3 regions of the Amycolatopsis sp. GA6-003 genome follow, and region 3 is predicted to be linked to each of the others. Evidence: riboswitches for the same ligand, from Rfam matches in the RefSeq annotation. Region 3 holds a riboswitch; each other region holds the start of a gene.
What was found. Region 3 has a riboswitch for thiamine pyrophosphate ahead of F9C12_RS30365 (thiamine ABC transporter substrate binding subunit). Riboswitches for the same ligand answer to the same signal wherever they lie in the genome.
Positions count from the first base shown of each region.

Region 1: linked by a shared signal. The riboswitch ahead of thiC (phosphomethylpyrimidine synthase ThiC) and the one ahead of F9C12_RS30365 (thiamine ABC transporter substrate binding subunit) in region 3 are both predicted to bind thiamine pyrophosphate.
Region 2: linked by a shared signal. The riboswitch ahead of thiO (glycine oxidase ThiO) and the one ahead of F9C12_RS30365 (thiamine ABC transporter substrate binding subunit) in region 3 are both predicted to bind thiamine pyrophosphate.

Region 1 is NZ_CP176499.1:6,079,664-6,087,580, reverse strand. It holds gene F9C12_RS27605 (nitroreductase family protein) at 77-688, shown strand; gene F9C12_RS27600 (AAA family ATPase) at 833-3,121, shown strand; gene F9C12_RS27595 (LytR C-terminal domain-containing protein) at 3,549-4,205, opposite strand; gene F9C12_RS27590 (DUF3263 domain-containing protein) at 4,202-4,510, opposite strand; gene F9C12_RS27585 (peptide deformylase) at 4,651-5,217, shown strand; TPP riboswitch at 5,345-5,477, shown strand; gene thiC (phosphomethylpyrimidine synthase ThiC) at 5,471-7,114, shown strand; gene thiD (bifunctional hydroxymethylpyrimidine kinase/phosphomethylpyrimidine kinase) at 7,111-7,917, shown strand, end outside.
Region 2 is NZ_CP176499.1:6,069,436-6,077,352, reverse strand. It holds gene F9C12_RS27555 (TetR/AcrR family transcriptional regulator) at 1-42, opposite strand, end outside; gene F9C12_RS27550 (NAD(P)-dependent alcohol dehydrogenase) at 100-1,041, shown strand; gene F9C12_RS27545 (thiazole synthase) at 1,043-1,795, opposite strand; gene thiS (sulfur carrier protein ThiS) at 1,798-1,998, opposite strand; gene thiO (glycine oxidase ThiO) at 1,998-3,083, opposite strand; TPP riboswitch at 3,080-3,186, opposite strand; gene thiE (thiamine phosphate synthase) at 3,217-3,882, shown strand; gene F9C12_RS27525 (hypothetical protein) at 4,104-4,895, opposite strand; gene F9C12_RS27520 (threonine/serine dehydratase) at 5,051-5,995, shown strand; gene F9C12_RS27515 (SDR family NAD(P)-dependent oxidoreductase) at 6,090-6,767, opposite strand; gene F9C12_RS27510 (MarR family winged helix-turn-helix transcriptional regulator) at 6,856-7,290, shown strand; gene F9C12_RS27505 (MFS transporter) at 7,303-7,917, opposite strand, start outside.
Region 3 is NZ_CP176499.1:6,688,858-6,696,774, reverse strand. It holds gene F9C12_RS30385 (ABC transporter ATP-binding protein) at 1-835, shown strand, start outside; gene F9C12_RS30380 (ABC transporter permease) at 832-1,710, shown strand; gene F9C12_RS30375 (ABC transporter ATP-binding protein) at 1,720-2,724, opposite strand; gene F9C12_RS30370 (ABC transporter permease) at 2,724-4,361, opposite strand; gene F9C12_RS30365 (thiamine ABC transporter substrate binding subunit) at 4,337-5,404, opposite strand; TPP riboswitch at 5,436-5,548, opposite strand; gene F9C12_RS30360 (4a-hydroxytetrahydrobiopterin dehydratase) at 5,573-5,863, shown strand; gene F9C12_RS30355 (hypothetical protein) at 6,247-6,933, opposite strand; gene F9C12_RS30350 (GlxA family transcriptional regulator) at 7,033-7,917, opposite strand, start outside.

The DNA.
Region 1 (7,917 bases), 610 kb from region 3:
TTACGGCGTAAGTCCTCGACAGCCGCCGTACTTACACCGTACGCTTACGCTGTAAGTACAGCCTGGGAGGTCCACCGTGGATGCCGTCACCTTGCTCACCACCACTCGCTCCGTCCGGCGGAAGCTCGATCTGGAGCGGCCGGTCTCGAAGACCGTGCTCGAGGACTGCCTGCGGATCGCGCAGCAAGCCCCGGCCGCCGGTTCTCTTCTCGCCGCGCAGCGCTGGGTCGTCGTACTTGATCCCGCGGTACGCAAGGAAATCGCCGCGATCACTCGTGAGGCCGCAGAAGATGCGTGGCGGAAATACGAACACCTCGTTGACCGCCGGATGGCGACCTCGGCTCGATACCTAGTGGAGCGCCTCGACCAGGTGCCCGCGCTCGTGCTGCCGTGCATGCCGGGACCGGTGCCGACGGGCACCGCCGAGCTTTCCGCGTACTACGGCTCGATCTACCCAGCGATCTGGAGCTTCCAGCTAGCCCTGCGCACGCACGGGCTGGCCAGTTCGCTGTGCAGCTACCACCTCGGCGGCCGGGAGGCGGATGTCGCGCGGATCCTCGGCATTCCGGACGACGTCGCGCAGATCGGCCTGCTCGCGGTGGCGTATTCGACCCAGCAGGAGTTCTCCCCTGCCGCTCGCCCGGAGGTGGACGAAATCCTCTCCTTCGACGGCTGGGCGAAGCCGTAATTCAGGCGCCGAACACCGCGCCGCTACGTGGAGTCCGACGCGCCCGAGGAGTTCGTCGCCGCGATCCGCGACTGGTCCGCGACGCACTAGGCACGGTCCTCGCGTTCGCGCATAACCACCCGCGAGTTCATTAGGGTGAGCAGCGTGAGCGATCCGCAGATCACCCTGACCGTCCGGCACACGCCGTCCGCGCTGGACGCGCGGCGGGGAGTTGTCCGGCTGCACCCGGAAGTGCTCGACGCGCTCGGCCTGCGGGCCTGGGACGCCGTGCACCTCACCGGCGCGCGGCGCAGTGCCGCGTTGGCCGCGCCCGCCTCCGAGGAGGCGACGCCGGGGGTCGTGTTGACCGATGACGTCACCATGTCGAACCTCGGCGTCGCGGAGGGCGGCGAGGTCGTGGTCTCGCCAGCGGAGGTCACCGCTGCCCGCACGGTCACTGTGTCCGGGTCTCGGCTGGCGTCGGTTTCGGTGTCGCCGCAGACGTTGCGGCTCGCGCTCACCGGCAAGGTGCTGACCCGCGGCGACGCGGTTTCCCTGCTGCCGCAAGACCTCGCGCCCGCGCCGGGATCGGACGTCGCCGCGGTGCGCGGGCAGTTGTCCCGCGTGATCGGGGCGACTTGGACCAACGAACTGCTGACCGTCACGGCGACGGAACCGGCCGGCGTGGTGGTCGTCGGACCGTCCACTGTGGTCAGCTGGCGCGACGGCGCCCGCACTGGCACGCCGACCGGCGAACCGCCGACGCGCACCGCGACCGCGCTCGTCCGCACCACCGCCGTCACCGCGGCCGAGGACTACCTCGACGCGGAGATCGTCGAAGAGGTCGTCACCGAGGCCCGCGAGGAAGGCCTGGACGAGCCGGTGCCGGTCGCTGATCTGGTCGGAGCCGAGAGCGCGGCGCGCAAGCTGGCGGAATGGTTCGACCTGGCGTTCCACCGGCCCGAGCTGCTGGCGAAACTGGGCACCTCGGCGCATCTGGGCGTGCTGTTGTCCGGACCGGAAGGGGTCGGCAAGGCGACGCTGGTGCGGTCGGTCGCCGCGGCGGAGAAGGTGCGCGTGGTGTCGGTGACCGCCCCGAATATCGCGGTGCTGGAACCGAATGCGGCACACCGTTCGCTGCGCGAGGCCATCGAGCGGGCCGCGGACGGCGACGGTCCGGGCGTGCTGTTGATCAACGACATCGACGCGCTGCTCCCGGCCACTCAGCCGCCGCCGGTGGCCACCGTGGTGCTGGAAGAACTGCGCGCCGCACTGCGCCGGGACGGGCTGGCCGTGGTGGCCACGACCGCGCGAGCCGAGTCGGTGGACCCGCGGCTGCGCGGCGCCGACCTGCTCGACCGGGAGCTGGGACTGCCGTTGCCGGAGGCGAAAACGCGCGTCGAACTGCTGCGGATCCTGCTCCGCGACGTACCGGTCGAATCCGGTGCCGACCTGGGCGTGCTTGCCGAACGAACCCCCGGCTTCGTCGCCGCCGACCTGCTCGCCCTGCGCCGGGACGCGGCGTTGCGGGCCGCGCTGCGCCAACGGGACGCCGACGAGCCCAAGATCTCCCAGCAGGACCTGCTCGACGCGCTGGCCACCGTCCGGCCGATCTCGCTGTCCACTTCGGACAATCTGGCCACCGGCGGGCTGACCCTGGACGACGTCGGCAACATGACGTCGGTCAAGGAAGCGCTCACCGAAACCGTGCTGTGGCCGCTGCGCTACCCGGACTCGTTCGCCCGGCTCGGCGTCGAACCGCCGCGCGGCGTGCTGCTGTACGGCCCGCCCGGCGGCGGCAAGACGTTCCTGGTCCGGGCGCTCGCCGGGACCGGGGCGCTGAACGTGTTCGCGATCAAGGGCGCGGAACTGCTGGACAAATGGGTCGGCGAATCGGAACGCGCGGTCCGCGACCTCTTCCGCCGCGCCGCCGACGCGGCACCCTCGCTGATCTTCCTCGACGAGATCGACGCACTCGCCCCGCGCCGAGGCCAGTCGTCGGATTCGGGTGTGGCCGACCGCGTGGTCGCCGCGCTGCTCACCGAACTGGACGGCGTCGAGCCGATGCGCGAGGTGGTCGTGCTGGGCGCGACGAACCGGCCCGAACTGGTCGACCCGGCCCTCCTGCGCCCCGGCCGGTTGGAGCGGCGAATCTACGTCCCGCCGCCAGACGCGGAATCCCGCGCCGCGATCCTCGCCGCGACGGCCAAGCACACCCCACTGGCGTCCGATGTGGACCTCACGGCCACCGCGGAGGCACTGGAGGGCTACTCGGCCGCCGACTGCGCCGCCCTGATCCGCGAGGCAGCACTGACGGCAATGCGCGAATCGCTGGAGGCCCGCGAGGTGACCGCGGCGCACCTGGCCAAGGCCCGCGAGGCAGTGCGACCTTCACTGGACGCGGCACAGCTGGCGACGTTGGAGGCTTACGCGCAGGCGCAGCAGGAACGGTGAGGTCGGTGAGCGCTGGTGCCGGTCTCGGCGGTGCCAGCGCTCGCTGGCGTCACGGTGACTTCCTGTGGTGTGCGGAGTCTGGGAGGTGGTTCGCCTTGGCTGCCGCGCTCGCCGGTGCTCCGTGCCGCACCACGCGCCAGGCTGTGCCGTATCACCCGGCCACGCTGCATGACCGCTGCGTCCAGTCGCCTGCCATACCGGGCTGCCCGTCCTGCCATACCGAGCCGCCTGGTCTGCCACGGCTAGCCACTCGCGCTGCCATACCGAACTGCCCGCACTGCCATACCAAGCCGGACACCACACCCCACCACCGCGCCGAACGCAGATCAGCCGAGCGCCACCCACCCGACAACCCAGCACCCCACACACCCGAGGCACCGCAGACATGACAAAGCCCGCGCCGTAGCGCGGGCTGTCACAAACCGGATCAGCTGCCCTTGTGTCCGGGTTGGTAGTCCTTCGTGATGATCACTATCACCCCGGGGCTCGAGTTCTGGATGCCCTCGAACCGGGGCTGGGCCTGGAAGCCGAACTCCTTGGCCAGCTGTTTCGCGGCGGCTTCCTCGTCGGTGCCCGGGCGGAAGTAGGCCGTGGTCGTCGGGATGACGCCCTGCGAGTAGTTGCCGACCTCGGCGACGTTCCAGCCCGAACCTCGGAAGTCGGCGGCGGCCTGTTCGGCCAGGTGCTTGATCAGCGAGTTGTTGTAGACCCGCAGGGTGACCCACTTGTTCGAGGCCTGCTGGTCCGGGCCCGCCTGGCCCGGCTGTCCTGGCTGCTGCCCCGGCTGGCCGCCGGGCTGTCCGGCCTGGCTCGACGCCGGGGCCGACGAAGCGGCGGACGACGAGGCCGGCACCGACGAAGCGGGCGACGACGAAGCGGGCGACGACGGCGCCGACGACGAAGATGGCGCGGACGACGATCCGCCGGGCGCGGTGGGCTCGCCGGACGTGCTCGGTCCGGCGTTCTGGTCCCCGCCGGTGTTGAGCACGGTGACGCCGCCGATGACGGCCGCGACCACCGCGACCCCGATCAGCGCGACCCCCGCGGCCTTCAACGGCCGGGACAGTCCCGAGAAGACGCTCATGACAGCTCGATCCCCAACCGCCGGGCCCCGCGTTTGCGCTGACGGGCGGCGCGCGTTTTGCGCAGCCGCTTGACCAGCATCGGATCGGCCGCGACGGCCTCCGGCTTGGCCAGCAGCGTGTTCAACAACTGGTAGTAACGGGTGGAAGACAGTCCGAAGCGCTCCCGGATGGCGTTCTCCTTCGCCCCGGCGTGGCGCCACCACTGCCGCTCGAACGCGAGAATGTCCAGTTCGCGTTCGGTCAGGCCACCGACATTTTCCGGCGGCGACGGCTGGTCCCCAGCCATCGACTCCGCGGCGTCCATGCGGTCCTCGCAATCGGTGTCGGCAGTCCTTTCCGCGGGCGTCATTGAACCACGGAACCCATGCTCGACATGGGCATCCGACACGGCGCGTCACGGTCCGATCCAGGTGTACCAGAAGGGTCCGACTAAACTCGGCGTCCGTGACCGTCCACCCCATCTGCATCGCCGGCGAACCCGTGCTGCACCAGCCCACGCGCGAGATCACCGAGTTCGACGACAAGCTCGCCACCCTCGTCGAGGACATGTTCGAGACCATGTACGCGGCCGAGGGCGTGGGCCTCGCGGCCAACCAGATCGGGCTCGACCTGCGAGTGTTCGTATACGACTGCCCGGATGACGAGGGCGTCGAGCACAAGGGCGTGGTGGTCAACCCGAAGCTGGAGACCTCCGAGATCCCGGAGACCATGCCGGACCCGGACGACGACTGGGAGGGCTGCCTGTCCGCCCCCGGCGAGTCGTACCCGACCGGACGCGCCAAATGGGCGAAGGTGACCGGCTTCGACGTCAAGGGGAACCCGATCGAGGTCGAGGGCACCGGCTACTTCGCGCGCTGCCTCCAGCATGAGACCGATCACCTCGACGGGTTCATTTACCTGGACCGGCTCGTCGGCCGCCACGCGCGCGCGGCGAAGAAGATGCTCAAGAAGAACAAGTGGGGCGTGCCCGGCCTGACCTGGCTGCCGCCGAAGGAACCCGCGGACGCCTGACCCGCGCCGAATTCGCCGAAGGCCTCCTCGGAATCACCGGGGAGGCCTTCGGCGTCCTTCGGCCAGACGGGCGGGAGGGTTGTGCCGACCCGAGGCGCCATGGCATCGTCGGACGAGCAACCTCAACCGAATGCAACGCGGGAGCTCGCGCCTTGGCGGGCTGAGAGGGTGACTGGTGTCCATCTCGCGGACACCCGGCGTCACCGACCGCATGAACCTGACCGGGTAATGCCGGCGTAGGGAGTGAACGTCGTTGACGACGCTGGAAAACCAGGGTGCCATCGCCCCGTCCGTCACCACCGGGCCGATCACCGGCTCGCGGAAGGTCTATCACCGCACCGAATCCGGGCTGCGGGTTCCGGCGCGGCGGATCGACCTGTCGAACGGGGAGCATTTCGACGTGTACGACACGTCCGGCCCCTACACCGATCCGGACGCGAACATCGATGTCCACAATGGACTACACCCGCTGCGGTCCGGCTGGGCCGACGGGCGGGAGCACAACACCCAGCTCGGCTGGGCGAAAGCCGGGGTGATCACCCGGGAAATGGAGTTCATCGCCGCGCGTGAACGCTGTACTCCGGAGTTCGTGCGGGACGAGGTCGCCCGCGGGCGCGCGGTGATTCCGGTCAACCGCAAGCATCCGGAGACCGAGCCGATGATCATCGGCAAGAACTTCCTGGTGAAGATCAACGCCAACATGGGAAATTCGGCCGTCTGGTCCTCTGTGGAGGAAGAGGTCGACAAGATGGTGTGGGCCACCCGCTGGGGAGCCGACACGATCATGGACCTCTCCACCGGCAAGCGGATCCACGAAACGCGCGAGTGGATCGTGCGCAATTCGCCGGTCCCGGTCGGCACCGTGCCGATCTACCAGGCGCTGGAAAAGGTCAACGGGGAGCCGGAAAAGCTCACCTGGGAAATCTACCGCGACACCGTGATCGAGCAGTGCGAGCAGGGCGTCGACTACATGACGGTGCACGCCGGCGTGCTGCTGCGCTACATCCCGCTGACCGCGCGCCGGGTCACCGGCATCGTCAGCCGCGGCGGGTCGATCATGGCCGCCTGGTGCCTCGCGCACCACAAGGAATCCTTCCTGTACACGCATTTCTCCGAGCTGTGCGAGATCCTGCGCGAGTACGACGTCACGTTCTCCCTCGGCGACGGCCTGCGTCCCGGCTCGATCGCGGACGCCAATGACCGCGCCCAGTTCGCCGAGCTGGAAACCCTCGGCGAGCTGACGCACATCGCGCGCGAGCACAACGTGCAGGTGATGATCGAAGGCCCCGGCCACGTGCCGATGCACAAGATCAAGGAAAACGTGGAGCTGGAGGAAAAGCTCACCGGCGAGGCCCCGTTCTACACGCTCGGCCCGCTCGCCACGGACATCGCTCCGGCCTACGACCACATCACCTCGGCGATCGGGGCGGCGCAGATCGGCTGGTACGGCACGGCGATGCTGTGCTACGTCACGCCGAAGGAGCACCTCGGCCTGCCCAACCGCGACGACGTGAAGACCGGCGTGATCACCTACAAGATCGCCGCGCACGCCGCCGACCTGGCCAAGGGCCACCAGTACGCGCAGGACTGGGACGACGAATTGTCCAAGGCCCGCTTCGAATTCCGGTGGAACGACCAGTTCAACCTGTCGCTCGACCCGGACACCGCGCGCTCCTTCCACGACGAGACGCTGCCCGCGGAACCGGCGAAGACCGCGCATTTCTGCTCGATGTGCGGGCCGAAGTTCTGCTCGATGCGGATCACCCAGGACGTGCGCAAGTACGCCGAGGAACACGGTCTGTCCTCTGTGGAGGCGATCGAGGCGGGCATGGCCGAAAAGTCCGCGGAGTTTTCCGAGCAGGGCAACAAGGTCTACCTGCCCGTGGTCAACCAGTGACAAGCACGCCTCGCACCGCCCTCACCATCGCCGGATCCGATTCCGGCGGTGGTGCGGGCGTGCAAGCGGACCTGCGCACGTTCTTCGCCAACGGCGTGCACGGGCTGGTCGCGCTCACCGCGGTCACCGTGCAGAATTCGCTTGGCGTACAAGGGTTTTCCGAGATACCGGTCGACGTCGTCACCGCGCAGATCAAAGCGGTCGCCGAGGACATGGGCGTCAACGCGGCGAAGACCGGCATGCTCGCCACCGCGGAAATCATTCAGGCGGTAGCGAAAACGCTGGATGAAGTCCACATTGGACGTGCCACGGACACGCCGTTCGTGGTCGACCCGGTGGCCGCGTCGATGACCGGACACGCGCTGTTGCGTGAAGAAGCACTGGAAGCGATCCGGACGGAACTGTTCCCGCGCGCCACCCTCATCACGCCGAACCTCGACGAGGTCCGGCTGCTGACCGGTGTCCGCGTCACCGACGCGAAAAGCCAGCACGCAGCCGCGGAAGCGTTGCTGGAGTTCGGTTCCCAGTGGGTTCTGGTCAAGGGCGGGCACCTCTACGACGCCGCCGATTGCGTCGATCTGCTCACCGACGGTTCGGCGGTGATCGAGCTGAGCGGGCCGCGCATCGAGACCGAAAACACCCACGGCGGCGGCGACACCATGGCGTCGGCGATCACCTCGTCGCTCGCGAAGGGCGCGGACGTGCCCACCGCGGTCGCGGAGGCGAAACGGTTCATCGAACGCTGCGTCCAGGAGGCGTATCCGCTCGGTGCCGGAGTCGGCCCGGTTTCCCCCTTCTGGCGG
Region 2 (7,917 bases), 620 kb from region 3:
GTGGGCGGCGTCGGTGCGCAACCGAGTCGATTTTTCCGGCACTCTCTCACTTTAGGCGAATCGGAAGACCCTTTCCACTTTCCGTGCTAGAAGTGGAACATGCCTTCCACTTCGATGAACGCCATCGTCTACGACCGTTACGGACCGCCGGAAGTCCTGCACGAGGTGAAGGTCCCGGCACCGGTGCCCGGCCCCGGCGAAGTCCTGGTCCGGGTGCGCGCGCTGTCGGTCAACGGCGGCGAACTCGCCATGCGGTCCGGGAAGCTGCTTCCGTTCAGCGGCAAGCGTTTTCCCAAGCGGGTCGGCCTGGACCTGGTCGGCGAGGTCGCCGCGCCCGGAACGAGCCGGTTCGCCGCCGGTGATCTCGTCTGGGGCGTCGGGCGGCGGATGGGCACCGCCGCCGAGTACTACGCGATGGCCGCGGATCGGCTGGACCACGTGCCTGCCGGGCTCGATCCCGCGCAGGCGGCGTCGCTGCTGGCGGGCACCACCGCGATCACCGCGCTGCGCGACAAGGCCCGGCTCAAACCGGGCGAACGCCTGCTGATCCGCGGCGCGACCGGCGGGGTCGGTTTCGTGGCCACCCAGCTCGGCAAAGCGATGGGCGCGCACGTGACCGGGCTGGCCAGCGCCAAAAACCTGGAGCTGGCAAGGGAACTCGGCGCGGACGTCGCGCTCGACTACCGCGATCCGGGGGACCTGGGGAAGTTCGACGTCATTCTCGACACCGTCGGCCGGGACCTCGGCGCGTTCCGGCGGCTGCTGACCCCGCGCGGGCGGATGGTCGCGATCGCGTTCGACCTCGCCCATCCGGCCCGCACGCTCGGCTACCTGGCGGCGAACTCGCTGCGCCCTGCCCGCTGGGTGCGGGCGTTCAGCGGGAACCCGAAGGCGGATCTGCTCGCTGACCTGAGCCGGTGGGTCGACGCCGGGTTGGTGCGGCCGCTGGTGGATCGGGTGTTTCCGTTCGCGGACATCGCCGAAGCACACCGCGCGCTGGAAAACGGCGGTGTGCGCGGCAAAATCGTCGTCGAGGCGTAGCTCAGCGAGGCGGGCTCGAAGCCTGCGCCCAGAACCGCTGCGGTACCCGCCCCGCACCCCGCGCCAGGTACCCGGCTTCCACCGCGCTTCGCATCGCCAGCGCCATCCGCTCCGGATCCGCCGCGCGGGTGACCGCGGTCGACAGCAGCACCGCCGAGCAGCCGAGTTCCATCGCCAGCGTCGCGTCCGAGGCCGTGCCGATCCCCGCGTCCAGCACGATCGGCACCGACGCGCGCGAGACGATCAGCTCGATGTTGTGCGGGTTCCGGATGCCCAGCCCAGTGCCGATCGGGGCGCCGAGCGGCATCACCGCGGCGCAGCCCGCCTCCTCCAGGCGGAGGGCGAGCACCGGGTCGTCGTTGGTGTACACGAACACCGTGAACCCGTCCGCCACCAGGCGTTCGGCTGCTTCGAGGGTCTCCAGCGGGTCGGGCAGCAGGGTGCGGTCGTCGGCGTGCACCTCGAGTTTGACCAGGTTCGTTTCCAGCGCCTCGCGGGCCAGCTGGGCGGTGAGCACGGCCTCGGCCGCGGTCCGGCAGCCCGCGGTGTTGGGCAGCAGCTCGATGTCCAAGCGCCGCAACAACTCCAGCACGCCCGAACCGCCCTCGGCGTCGGCGCGGCGCATCGCCACGGTGGTGAGCTGGGTGCCCGACGCGACGAGCGCTCGTTCCAGCACTTCGAGATTCGCCGCGCCACCGGTGCCGATGATCAGCCGCGACGACAGCTTGTGCTCGCCGATGATCAGGTCGTCCATGCTCACCCTCCTTGAACCGCGGTCAGCACTTCGAGCTGCGCGCCCTTCGGCACGACCGCTTCTTCCCATTCGCCACGCCGAACGACCTCGCCGTTGACCGCGACGGCCACGCCCCGGCGTTCCGCTCCCAACGCGTCGAGGACCGCGGAAACGGTGCTGTCGTCGGGGAATTCCCGCCATTCGCCGTTGACCTTGATCTCCATCAGACTCGCTCCTTTTCCAGACGGGCGGGCGTCGCCGCGGCGACCTCTGGCGGCGGGGCTTCGCCGGCCAGCCACGCGACCACGGCGTCCGCAGTCGCGGGCGCCATCAGCAAACCGTTGCGGTGGTGTCCTGTCGCCGCGTACACGCCTTCGCTCACTTCGCCGAGGTACGGCAAAGCGTCCCGGCTCGCGGCCCGCAGCCCGGCGGCGACCTCCACCAGCTCGTACTCCGTGATGCCGGGCAGGATCCGCTCCGCGCCTTCCAGCAACTCACGTACGCCGCGCGCGGTGACAGCCTGGTCGAAACCGGCTTCGTACTGCGTCGCGCCAAGGACCAGTTCGCCGTCTTTTCGCGGTACCAGATAGATCGGCCGTCCTTCGACCATCGCGCGCACCGTGTACGGCGGAGGCGGCAGACACCCGCGACGCGGACGCAGCCGCAGAATCTCACCCTTCAGCGGCCGTACGGCGTGCTCCAGCAACGGATGCAGCTGGCCGGTCCACGCGCCGGCGGCGAGGATCACCGGACCGGACACTTCGGAGAGGCTCTGCAACCGCTCGCGCCGGAACTCGACCCCACACATCGTAGCCGCTTCGCTCAGCGCAGTGAGCAGTTTCCGGTTGTCCACGGCTAAATCGCCCGGCACGTGCAAGCCGCTGCGCACCGCGCCGAGCCCCGGCGCGAGCCGCTTCGCCTCGCGCCCGGTGAGCGTCTCGACGTCGCGGCCGAGCGAACGCAGGTATCCAGCGAGGATGTCGAGGTGCCCGGCGTCGGCCCTGTCGAACCCGACGACGATCGTGCCGTGCTCGGCGAGCCCGGGATCGGTGCCTTCGGCGGCGAGGTCGCTCGCGAAGCCGGGCCAGCGCCGCAGCGCCGCTTCCCCCAGGCTGAGCACGGCTTCCTCGCCCGGCCACGCCTCGGTGACCGGCGCGAGCATCCCGCCGGCGAGCCAGGACGCGCCGCCGCGCACGGGTTCCGGGTCGACGACCGTGACGCGCCATCCGCGAGCGGCCGCGCGCCAAGCCGCGGACAGCCCGATGACGCCGCCGCCGACGACAGTGACGGTTGTGGTGCTGGTGTTCACAGTGGAATCACGCTCCCTGCGCCGGCATGACCCGGATCAGGTTCCACGGTCGGAGCGGCAGCTCCCTCTCAGCCCGTTGCCTCGGGCTCCCGTGCGGACCCCCACACCGTAGCGCGCGGGTAACGTCACCGCCATGCCTGCCTTGACCGGAGACCAAATTCGCACCCGGCTAGCCGCCGCCCGGCTGTACCTGTGCACCGACGCCCGCTCCTCCCGAGGAGACCTGGCCGAGTTCGCCGACGCCGCGCTGGCCGGCGGCGTCGACATCGTGCAACTGCGGGACAAGACCGGAGGCGCACCGCTGGAGGCCAAGCAGGAAATAGCGGCGCTGGAGATCCTGGCAGAAGCCTGCGCCCGCCACGGAGCGCTGCTCTCGGTGAACGACCGAGCGGATGTAGCGCTGGCAGTCGGCGCCGACGTCCTGCACCTGGGCCAAGACGACATCCCGGTGCCCCTGGCCCGCCGAGTCCTGGGCGACGAGGTAGTGATCGGCCGCTCCACCCATTCGGAGGAGCAAGCCACCGCAGCCGCAACGGAACCAGGAGTGGACTACTTCTGCACCGGCCCGTGCTGGCCCACCCCCACCAAACCAGGACGATCCGCCCCAGGCCTTGACCTGGTCCGCGCAACCGCAGCAAGCGGCACAAACCGCCCGTGGTTCGCCATCGGCGGTATCGACGAACCCCGCCTGCCCGAAGTACTGGCAGCAGGCGCCACCCGCATCGTCGTAGTCCGAGCAATCACCGAAGCAGAAGACCCCAAAGCAGCCGCACAAGCACTACGAGCCCAACTCCCGTAAACACACCGCAACCGCCGCACCCAGCCCTAAAACCGCACCACTGCACCCAAACAGCGAGGCACCCAGCCCCTCCCCCGCACCCCGATACGAAGCCTCCCTGCGGTTCGGGGGTGCTTGTCAAGGCATCTTTCCCGCCTTGACAAGCACCCCCGAACCGTCAGCACACTTGGCTTCGGGGTGCCCCACGCAACCCCGCAGCAATGTCGCCGCCAGGCGACGAGCTACTCATTCGCATTAGAAGGCACCCCAGGCGCAGTAGGCGTCTGACTACCGCTAGGCGCCTGCGAAGAAGTAGTCGGCTTCGAAGACGAAGACGGCGGCTGCGTCTGCTGCGTCGCCCGAGAAGACGGCGGAGCACTAGGCGTAGTAGCAGGCGAAGACGTCGCACTCCCCGACCGAGACGGACCCCCAGAAGGAACCTGCGGCTCAGTACTGGGCGAATGATCCGGCCGATCCTCCCGCTGCTGACTGGTATCCGGCTGCCGAGGAATCAACCCGGTGGACACGCTCCCCTGGGTAGTCCAGTCCAGCCCCAGCAAAACAACCAACGCCACCACGAACGCGACCCCGGACGACCCGATGATCAACGGCCACCGCATCTTCCGAAGCTTCTCCCCGAGCCCCTCGGCAGGCTCCGGCTCCGTAGCCCGCAGCCGAACCGTCGGCATGTTCGCCAGATCAGCGGGCACATGCACGGTCGCCGCGTCCCCTGTCGCCGACTCCCGTACCGCGTCGACCGGCACCCGCACCGGGGACAGCCCGCTGCGACTGCGCCGAGCCGCCGTCTCGAGAGCCTTCCGAGCAGCATCACGAGTGCGTTGCAGAGAACGCAGGTACAACTCGCCTCCGACGGTGCTGACCACACTGGCCACCCCGGCGCCGATGACGGTGCCCGCGACCCCCAGCGTCGAACCCAGCAACGCGGCGGTGACCGCCGCGAGCGCCGCGGCGAGCACCGAGGTCATCCGGAGGTTCTTCTTGTCCTCCTTGGCTTCCTTCTGCTCCTCGCTCATGATTCCGATCTGATCGTTTCCCAGCCGTTGGTCTCTGTTTCTTCAACGGTTAAGTCGTGTGAGGTGCTCCCTTCGTTGCCCCGAGGTGAGGGACGCCACGTTGACTGTCCACAATGGATAGACTAAAGCTCACACTTTCCTGACATACTCGCCTCATGCACCTCGTGACGATCTCCGACATCGAAACCGCGGCCGGACGGGTGAAGGGCACCGCGGTGCGCACCCCGCTGCTGCGTCAGCTCTGGGTTCCCGGCGAATTCTGGGTGAAACCCGAGAGCCTGCAACCGATCGGCGCGTTCAAGATCCGCGGCGCGTACAACGCGATCGCCGCACTCACCGACGCCGAACGGGAACGCGGAGTGGTCGCGTATTCGAGCGGCAACCACGCGCAAGCAGTCGCGTACGCCGCCCGCGAATTCGGGATTCCGGCGGTGATCGTGGTGCCGGACGTGACGCCGCGGCTGAAGGTCGAAGCCACCCTCCGCTGGGGCGCGGAGGTCCGCGAGGTGCCGATCGCGGAACGGGAATCGGCGGCGCTCGCCCTCGCCGAGGAACGCGGCCTCACGCTGATCCCGCCGTTCGACCACCCGGACATCATCGCCGGGCAGGGCACCGTCGGGCTGGAGATCGCCGAGGACCTGCCGGACGTCGAAACCGTGCTGGTCCCGGTCAGCGGCGGCGGCTTCGCCTCCGGGGTCGGCACCGCGATCAAGGCGAAGTGCCCGAACGCGAAGGTCTACGGCGTCGAGCCGGAACTGGCCGCCGACACCGCCGCCAGCCTCGCCGCGGGCGAGCTCGTGGACTGGCCCATCACCGACCGCGCCCGCACCATCGCGGACGGCCTGCGCGCGCAACCGTCCGAACTGACGTTCGCGCACCTGCGGCGCGTCCTGGACGGCGTGATCACGGTGACCGAGGACGAAATCCGCGACACCGTCCGGGTGCTGGCCCGCCAAGGCCGCCTGGTGACGGAGCCCAGCGGCGCCACCGCCCCGGCCGCCTACCTGCACCACGCCGACGAACTTCCGGGCGGCCGCACCGTCGCGATCGTCTCCGGAGGCAACATCGACCCGGCGATGCTGGCCGAACTGCTCGCTTAGCCCCGCGTTGGGACGGTGCCAGCGGCACTCCCCGGCCGCCGGCACGGTCCGCGCCGTGGCCGTTTGGCGCGCCCAACGCGACTTGGGAGGCCGCTCACCAGTTGACGGTCTGGCCTTGCCGGTCCAGATAGTGCAGCCCGCCCTTGCCCGCCCACGCCTCGATCGTGTCGGCGACGCCGGGAATGCTCTCGTCGACAGTCAGCCGCGCCCGGGGCCCGCCGAGGTCCGTCTTCACCCAGCCCGGCGCCATGAGCAGCAGCGTGCGCGGATCGTCGGCGTGCCGCGCGGCGAAACTGCGCATGAGCTGGTTCAGCGCGGACTTGCTCGCCCGGTACACCTCGAACCCGCCGTTCGTGTTGTCGGCGACGCTGCCCTGGCCCGACGACATCACGCCGATGGTGCCCGTCTCGGGAACCAGGTCCCGCAGCGTCTCGACGACGCGCATCGGGCTCAGCGCGTTGGTCACCATGACGTTGGTGAAGTCCTCGGTGGACACGTCGGCGAGGGTCGCCGAGGGGTCGGTCGTGTAGTTGGTCCCAGCGTTGACGAACAGCAGGTCGAACGCCGATCCGGCCAGCCTTTCGCGCAGCGCCGCGACCTGCTCGGGCACCGTGATGTCCACGGTCTCCACCGCGAGGCCGTCCAGCCCGCGCAGCGCGGACGGCGTGCGCTCGGTCGCGGTGACCTGCCAGCCGCGGCCGAGAAACTCGGCGGCCAGCGCGTAGCCCAGCCCCCGCGACGCCCCGATGATCAGCGCGCTCTTGCCCTTCATGGCCGCTCCTTAGCTATCAATTGATAGCTAAAGCTACGTCGCCTAGCAGGTACCTGTCAAACGATAGGTATTCGGCTACGCTGGCCCGGTGAAAGACGACCAGCTCTTCGAGGCAGCCGACCTGATCCTCGCGGTGGCCCGGCACCTCAACGCCGCCAAGGAGGCCCACGCCGAGTCGGGGACACCGCTGGAAGGAGCGGTGATGCGATTCGTCGACCGCCACCCGGGCACCACGGTCAACGCCGCGGCCGAGGCCACGCAGATGATCTCCAGCAACGTCAGCAGGGCGGTCCGGGGCCTGGAAACCAAGGGCTTGCTACGCCGGGAAGCCGACCCCGCCGACGCCCGGCGAGTGCGCCTCTACCCCACGGCCAAGGCAGCGGAGAACCTGCAACGACTGCGCGACACCTGGTCCGCCCTGCTCGACGGGACCTTCGCGGATACCGAAGAGATCGGCACCTTGATCACGGCCTTGCAGCGCATCGAGACCCGGCTGGTCGCCCGCTCCCGCGGCACCGCGTAGTCCGCCGAAAGATCAGCGCCGCCCACCCGGATGGACGTGCGTCGGCGGCCCCTCCACCCCGCAATGCAGGCAATCCCCCGGATGCGGCGAATCATCCGTTTCCGCGGCGCCGAGCACCCCGTTGTGAATTCCCAACGCGATCAGCCCACCGACGATCGCCAGGACCGCGCAGATCACCAGCGCCGTCTGCCATCCGGCGGTCAGCGCGGCCGGGTCTCGGTAGGCCGACCCGGTCAGACCCGCCGCGGCGGGCAGCACTGCTACCGCCAGAAGTCCACCCGATCGGGCGATCGCGTTGTTGACCCCGGACGCGACCCCGGCGTACCGGTCCGGCGCGGCGGCCAGCACCGTCGCGGTTACCGGGGCGACCACTGTGGCCAGGCCGAGTCCGAAGACCACTACCGCGGGCAGCACCGATCCAAGGTACGACGACCCTGGGCCCACCCGCGTCAGCAACAACATCCCGATGCCGACCACGATCGGTCCGGCCACCAGTTGCAGCCGGGGGCCGATCCGCTGCGCCAGCGCGCCCGACCGGCCGGAGAGCAGCAGCATGATGACCGTGATCGGCAATCCGGCGAGCCCGGCCAGCGTCGGCGAGTAACCCAGCGACACCTGAAGCTGCAG
Region 3 (7,917 bases):
CAACGGTTCGGGCAAGACGACCACGATCCGGATGCTGCTCGGGCTCGTCCGCCCGACCGCGGGCGAGGTCGAACTGCTCGGCCGGAAGATGCCGGAGGAATCCGCGCACGCGCTGCCGGACGTCGGCGCGCTGGTCGAGGGGCCGGGCTTCCACCCGTTCCTTTCCGGACGCGACAACCTGCTGCGGTTCGCCGCCGCCGAACCGCGGCTGGCTTCGGCCGCGATCCCCGGCGCGGTCGACGCCGCGCTGGACCGGGTCGGGCTGTCCGCCGCCGCGCGCCGCCGGTACAAGGGCTATTCGCTCGGCATGAAGCAGCGGCTCGGTCTGGCGAGCGCGCTGCTGGTGCCGCGCCGGATGGTCGTGCTCGACGAGCCCACCAACGGTCTGGATCCGGCGGGTACCAGGGAGATCCGCCGCATCATCGCCGATCTGCACTCGGACGGCGTGACCGTGGTGGTTTCCTCGCATCTGCTCGCCGAGGTCGAAGCGACCTGCACGCATGTGGCGGTGCTGCAGTCCGGCTCGGTGGTCGCTCAGGGCGAGCTGACGGATCTGCTGGAATCTGGCAACGCCGCGCTGCTGGTGCGTACGCCGGACGCCGAGCAGGCGGTGGAAACGTTGCGGGAGAACCGGATCGGGGCGCGGCTGACCCCGGACGGCGTCCGCGTCGACCTCACCGCGACGCCCGCGCCGCGCGTGCTGCAGGTGCTCGTGCAAGCGGGGGTCGAGGTGCACGAGGCGACCCGGGCGCGGACCGGGCTGGAGGACCTGTTCGCGCGGCTGACCGAAGGGGAATCGGCGGCCGGCGAAGAAACCGAGGGGGAAGCGTCATGACTGCCGCTGCGGTAGCGGTGCCGGTGAGCCGGACCGGGCACGACACGGTGCCGTTGTTCCGCCTGGTCGCCGCGGAGCTGCGCTGGATCTTCCGCAGGCCGCGCACACTCGCGGTGCTGGGGCTGCTCGCGCTGGTGCCGATCGTGGTCGGGATCGGCCTGACCCTCGTCGGGCAGAACTCCGGGGGCGACGCGCCGGACGACAGCGGCGCCGCGCTGCTGGTGTCGGCGGTGAACAACGCGTTCGTGCTGCCGATCGCCGCCATGGTCATGACGCTCACGCTGCTGCTCCCGCTCGCGTCGGCGATGGCGGGCGCGGACGCGATCGCCGGCGAGGCCGCGCACGGCACGCTGCGCGGCTGGCTCATCGCACCGGTCAGCCGGGGCCGGCTGCTGACGGTCAAGGCGTTCGGCGTCGCGACGGTGTCGGTGGTCGCGGTGCTCGCCATGTCGGTGACCGGCGTGGCCACCGGATTGATCATCAACGGCACGGATTCGCTGTTCACGCTGTCGGGCACCACGCTGTCGCTCGGCGAGGCACTGCTGCGGATCCTGCTCGTCGGCGGCTGGATCGTGCTGCAGCTGTGGGCGGTCGGCGCGATCGCGCTGGCGGTGTCGAGCTGGACCGAGCACCCGATGCTCGTGGTCGCCTCGGTGCTCGCGACGAACATCGTCTTCACCATCCTCGGCTTCCTCAGCTCGCTGAAGTGGCTGCACCCGTTCCTGCTCACGCGGAACTGGACCCTGGCCCCGGCGTCGGTGCTGCAGGATCCGATGTCGCTGTCGATGATCGGCGAAGGCGCGGTCCGCGCGGCCTGCTACATCGTGGTCGGACTTTCGCTGGCCTACGCGCGCCTCGTCACCCGGGACGGCTGACCTGGGGGTTCAGCCCACCACGGCGATCCCGTCCGGATCCGGCCGCAGCCGGACGGGATCGCCCGCCCGCACGTCCGCCCCGGCCGGGGCGACCGCGTCCACAGTGGACTCTCCGCACCGGACGACCAGCCGCAGATGCTCCCGCCGGTGCACCGCCGCGGTCACCTCGCCCAGCACCCCGTCGTCGGCCGCTTTCAGGCCGTGCGGGCGGAATCCCAGGCGAACCGGACCATCGTCCACTGCCAGCTCGACGGCGCCCAGCTCAGTCCGCACCACGCCGCCGGCCGCGGTGCCGTCCAGGAACGTGGTGACGCCGAGGAAGCGGGCCACGTCGTCGTCCACCGGCTTGTTCCACACCGACCGGACCGCGCCCTCCTGCCGGATTTCCCCGGCGTCGAGCACCGCGACGCGATCGGCGAGCGTGAAGGCTTCCTCTTGGTCGTGCGTCACCAGCAGCGCGGTGATTTTGCTGCGCCGCAACAGATCCGCCAGGTCGATCGCCAGCTGCTCGCGCAGTCCAGCGTCCAACCCGGACAGTGGCTCGTCCAGCAGCAGCAACCGCGGTTCGGGAGCCAGCGCGCGAGCCAACGCGACGCGCTGCGCCTGCCCGCCGGACAGTTCGGTCACGCGTCGCCGCTCGTAACCTTCCAGCCCGACCAGCTTCAGCAGTTCCTTGACGCGCGCCGCGTGCCGTTCGCGAGGCACCCCGTGCATCCGCAGGCCGAACGCGATGTTCGCGGCGACATCGCGGTGCGGAAAGAGCTGTCCGTCCTGGAACACCAGCCCGAATTCGCGCTTGTGCACCGGCACCGCGGCGAGATCGGCACCGTCCCACGACACCGACCCGGACGACACCGGCTCCAGTCCGGTGATCGCGCGCAGCAGCGTCGACTTGCCCGACCCGGACGGGCCCAGCAACGCGAGCACCTCGCCGTCGGCGATGTCCAGCTTCGCGTCGCGGACCGCGGCGAACACTCCATAGTGGACAGTCAGGTCCCGTACCGTCAGCGCCATCAGAACTCCCCGACCGTGCTGGCGCCGCGGACCGAGCCGAACCGGTCGATCAGCGCCACCGCCACCACAGTCACCACCATGAGCAGGGCGCACGAGGCGTACGCCATCTGGTTGTTCAGCTCGCCCGGCCGGCTGATCAGCGTGGCGACGGCCACCGGGAGCGTCGGCGCGTCCGGCCGGGCGAGGAAGCTGGTCGCGCCGAACTCGCCGAGCGCGACGACGTACCCGAAGCCCGCCGCGGCCACCACGGACCGCGCGACCAGCGGGAAGTCGATCTCCCGCCACACCCGCGCCGGGCTCGCGCCGAGCGTCGCGGCGGCCTGGCGCAACCGGATGTCGACCGCACGCAGCACCGGCAAGATCATCCGCACCACCAGCGGCATGATCACGAGCGCTTGGGCGAAGGGCACGAGCAACGGCGACGTGCGCAGGTCGCCGGGCAGCGCGTCGAGCGTCACGAGGTAACCGAAGCCGACGGTCACCGCGGAGACGCCCAACGGCAGCATCAACGCGACGTCCATGGTCTCGCCCATCCCGCGCGCGAGCCCGCCCGGCGAACGGCGAAGCGCGACCAGCACGACGCTCGCGACCAGGCCGACGGCCATCGCCAGCAACGTCGCATCCGTGGCCGCGGCGAGGGAATTCTGCGCCGCGATCCAGCCGGACACCTGCAGCGCGCCGTTCTGCCCGACGGTATTCAGCGCCCGATACCCAGCGAGACTCCACCCGTCCGAACCGGACACCGATTCGACGAGCAGCGACACGATCGGCGTGAGCAGCAGACCGAGCACCGTCACGGCGGCACCGACCGTCCACCACTCCCCGCCCCGCGGCCGACGCGCGGTGACCTGCGCGGACCGCAACTTCACCGCGTTCTCCCGCTTCCGGCGCGCCATCGCCCCGAGAACCAGCGCGGCGACGACGGCGGCGAACTGGATCAACGACAACGCGGCCGCACCGGAGAGGTCCAGCAGGTCGACCGTCCGGAGGTAAATCTCGGTTTCCAGCGTCCGGTAGCTGCCGCCGCCGAGGATCAGCACCACGCCGAAACTGGTGGCGCAGAACAGAAACACCACCGCGGCGGCGGACGCGACAGCCGGGCCGAGCGCGGGCAGCGTGACCGAGCGAAACGCCCGCCACGGCGACGCTCCGAGCGCCCGCGCGGCCTCGGTCGCTCGCGGATCGAGGTGCGCCCACAGCCCGGCGACCGTGCGCGCGACGACCGCGACGTTGAAGAACGCGTTGGCCAGCACGAGGGGCAGCACGCCGCCGTCCGGCCAGAGCGCCCGGAACGCCAGTCCGACGACGACCGTCGGCAGCACGAACGGGACCAGCACGATCGTGCGCGCCAAGCCGACGCCCGGCAGCCGGACCCGCGCCAGGAGGTACGCCACCGGCAGCCCGGCGAGCACCGCGACGACGGTCGACGCGGCCGCGCTGGCCAGCGTGAACCCGGCGAGCCGCCACGTCCGCGGGTCGCCGAGCACGGTGTCGACGCCGCCCGCGGAGAACCCCCGGCCGACGATCGCGACGACCGGCCAGGCGAAGAACACCACCAGGAACGCGACCGGCAGCAGGCCGAGCAGCGTGAGCCCGATGGTGCGCGCGGGGATCACGCGCCCATGAGCGAGCGCCATTCCCCGATCCACTTCTCCCGGCCGGCCTGCACCTTGTCCGCGGGCATGGTGGCCGGAGCCTGCGGCAGCGGAGCCGCGGTGGCCCAGCCGGCGGGCAGTTCGACGCCCTGGCGCGCCGGGTAGACGTACATGTTCGCCGCGACCGTCGTCTGGAACTGCTGCGACAACAGGAAGTCGACGACCTTCTGCGCCTGCGGGACCTGCTTGCCGTTGGTGAGCACGCCCGCGTACTCGACCTGGCGGAAGCAGGTGTCGAGCAGCGCCTTGGTGCGCGGCTTGCCGTCCTCGCCGACCTCCGCGGCCGGCGACGAGGCGTAGGACACGACGATCGGCCGCGGGCCCTTGCCCGACGAGCCGGAGAAGTCCTTGGTGTAGGCCTCCTCCCAGCCGCTGACGGTCTTGAGGCCGTTGTCCTTCAGCTTCTGCCAGTAGCCCTTCCAGCCGTCCTCGCCGTACTTCGCGACCGTGCCGAGCAGGAAGGCCAGCCCCGGCGACGCGGTGGCCGGGCTCTCCGCGACGGTCAGGTCCTTGTACTTGGGATCGGCGAGGTCGTCGTAGCTCTTCGGCTCCGGGAGGCCCTTGCTCGCGAAGTAGGCCGGGTCGATGTTCACGCAGACGTCGCCGAGGTCGACCGCGGCCAGCCGGTGCTGCGGGTCGACGGAGTAACGCTGCGGGCCGCGGTCGGCCTCCGGGCTGGTGTAGGGCTGGAAGACGCCCTCGCTGAGCGCGCGCGAGGCGAAGGTGTTGTCGACCCCGTACGCGACGTCGCCGATCGGGTTGCCCTTGGTGAGCACGAGCTTGTTGGTGAGCGCGCCGGCGTCGCCGGACTTGAGGATCTTGAGCTTGATCCCGGACTGGCGCTGGAAGGCATCGAGCACGTCCTGCGGCGCGGCGAACGAATCGTGCGTGACCAGCGTGACGGTCGGCGTCTTCTGGTCCGAGCTCGCGGACGACCCGCCGGAGTCGCCGCCGGACAGCGAGCAAGCGCTGGCGAGCATCGAAACCCCGGCAAGGCCTGCCACCGTGCGGACGGTCCGCGACATCATTCTTCCCCTCCTGCACTGCGCCGGATGAGGGAGAGCGATACGGCCTCCCTACGCCGGCATGATCCGGATCCAGGTGCGAACGGTCGCGGGCTGTCGGACCCGCCTCTCAGCCCGGCGTACCGGACTCCCGTGGCAATGCCGCAGCGTAGCCGACACCATGGAGCGATGACGCAACTATTGAACGACTCGGCAGTGGAGCAGGCCCTCGGCACCGTCCCGGAGTGGCAGCGCGACGCGGCGACCATCGTGCGCACCGCCGAACTCCCGTCCTTCCCGGCGGCGATCGAAGTGGTGGACCGGGTGGCCGAACTCGCCGAGGAAGCCGGCCACCACCCCGACATCGACATCCGCTGGCGCACCCTCACGTTCCGCCTCAGCACCCACTCCCTCGGCGGGCTGACCGAAGCCGACTTCGCGCTGGCCCGCCGGATCGACGAGGTGCTGGCGGCCCGCTGACCAGGTGTGATGTCGGCAACCCTGGCACCATGAGCGGCCCCTTCGCGCGTCTTCCGGACAGACGACGAGAAGGAGGTCAGCATGGTTCAGGCAGTCGTGGTGGGAATGGGTTCGTTCGCCCTGATGGTGGCCGCCGCGGGCGGCGTGCTGTGGCACACCGCGCGCACTCGGCGTGACCTTGATCACAGGCGGTAACAGTGAGCTAGATCAAGGCGCTATCCCAGCGGAATCGTCGGCACTCGCCCCGCTAGGACCCGCCATGAACAGCACATCCGCCCAGCTCACCGCCGCGCAGCGCACGTGGGTCGCGGTGTTCTCGACCGCCGTCGTGCTCCTGTCGATGGTGGTGCTCGGCCTCCTCGGCTGAGCGCTGCCCGCGTGAGTCAGGTCACCGGACCCGCGGGCGGCAAAGCCGGGACCCGCTGATGCCGCTGAGCGTGCTCGACCCAGCCCGGCGGCAGCCACTGCCCGGTGACGAGCTGCGGATGCCGCGGGTGCATGGCGTTCGCCCACGTCACGAAGAGCAGTTCGGCCCATTCCGACTGGATCAGCCAGGAGACTGGGCCGTTTTTGCTGTCCCCCGTCACGTGCGCGACCGCCGGGGCGACCATTGTCGCGCCGGTGATCGAGTTCCAGCTCCACGCGAGCACGCGCGGCGTATAGAGGTGGAAGCCGTGCGGGCTCAGGTAGATGCCGCCCTGCTCGATCGGCACCCAGCGCGGCACCGCGGCCGCGGCCGCCGCCTGCCGTGCCCGCGATCGTGCGATAGCCCCGCCCACCAGCGACCCGGCCACGAGCCCGGCGCCGACCGCCCCCGTTCCGAACACGAACGGCGTCGACACGCTCCAGCTTCCGTCCCCGAGCGCCCGGTAGTCCGAAACCACGACTGATCCGGCAGCCCAGAACCGTTCGCCAGCCACGTTCCGGCCGGGAAACGGCGCGAGCACTTCCTCGACCTGGCTGAGGTCGGCGTCGCCCGCCAGCAAGGCCGCCAGGTGGCAGGTGTAACTCAGCACGTCGTCGCGATAGGTCCAGGGCGGCGCTGTCGGGGACGGCTGCTTTTTGGCCATTCGAACCCCCTCGCTGAATGCGGGGATGATCGTAGCGAAGGTCCAGTCGGCTATTCAGCCGGGGAATTGTTGTGCCGCAAGGAATATTCCGCCGCTGGCCTAGGCGATCCGGAACCGCTCTCGGTATTCACTCGGCGTCGTCTTCAACGTCCTCCGAAAAGACCGGTTAAGCGTCGAAACAGTGCCGAATCCGCAGTTCCTGGCAATTCTCGACAGAGTTTCCTCAGTCGTCTCCAGCCGATGCCTCGCCGCCTCGACCCGCGCGTGCTCGACGTAGGCGGCGGGCGTCATCCCCAGCTCCGCCTTGAACACCCGGGTGAGCTGCCGGTCCGTCACGTGCGCTTGCGCGGCGAGGTCGGACACCGTCAGCGGATCCGCCAGATGAGCCGCGATGTACTGCCGCAACTCGTCGACCCGCCGAGTCGCGGACGCGGGTTCCAGCGACACGCTGAACTGGCTCTGCCCGCCCGGCCGGCGCAAGAACATCACCAGCTGCCGAGCCACCCGCGAGGCCAGTTCCGGCCCGAAATCGTCGGCGACCAGGGCCAGCGCGAGGTCGAGGCACGCGCTCAGCCCGGCGCCCGTCCACACGGAACCGTCACGGATGAAGATCGGGTCCGCGTCGACGGTCACCTCCGGATGCTCCGCGGCGAGCTGCCGGGCGGTCGACCAGTGCGTCGTGGCGCGTTTGCCGTCGAGCAGTCCCGCCGCCGCGAGGATGTGCGCACCGACGCAGACTGAGGTCACGCGGCGCGTCCGCGCAGCCAGCCGACGGACCTCCTCGACCACCGCCGCGTCGCACCGCGCGACGATCTCCCCGTTCTCCCCCGTCGTGACCGCCCCCGGCACGATCAGCGTGTCGATCGCCTTCCCAGACAGCTCCGCGAACGTCACGTCCGGCAAGACCCGCACGCCAGCCGAGGTGGTGACCGGCTCGAGCGTCTCGGCCGCGAGCACCACCCGGTAGCCGGTCGGCCGGTCCAT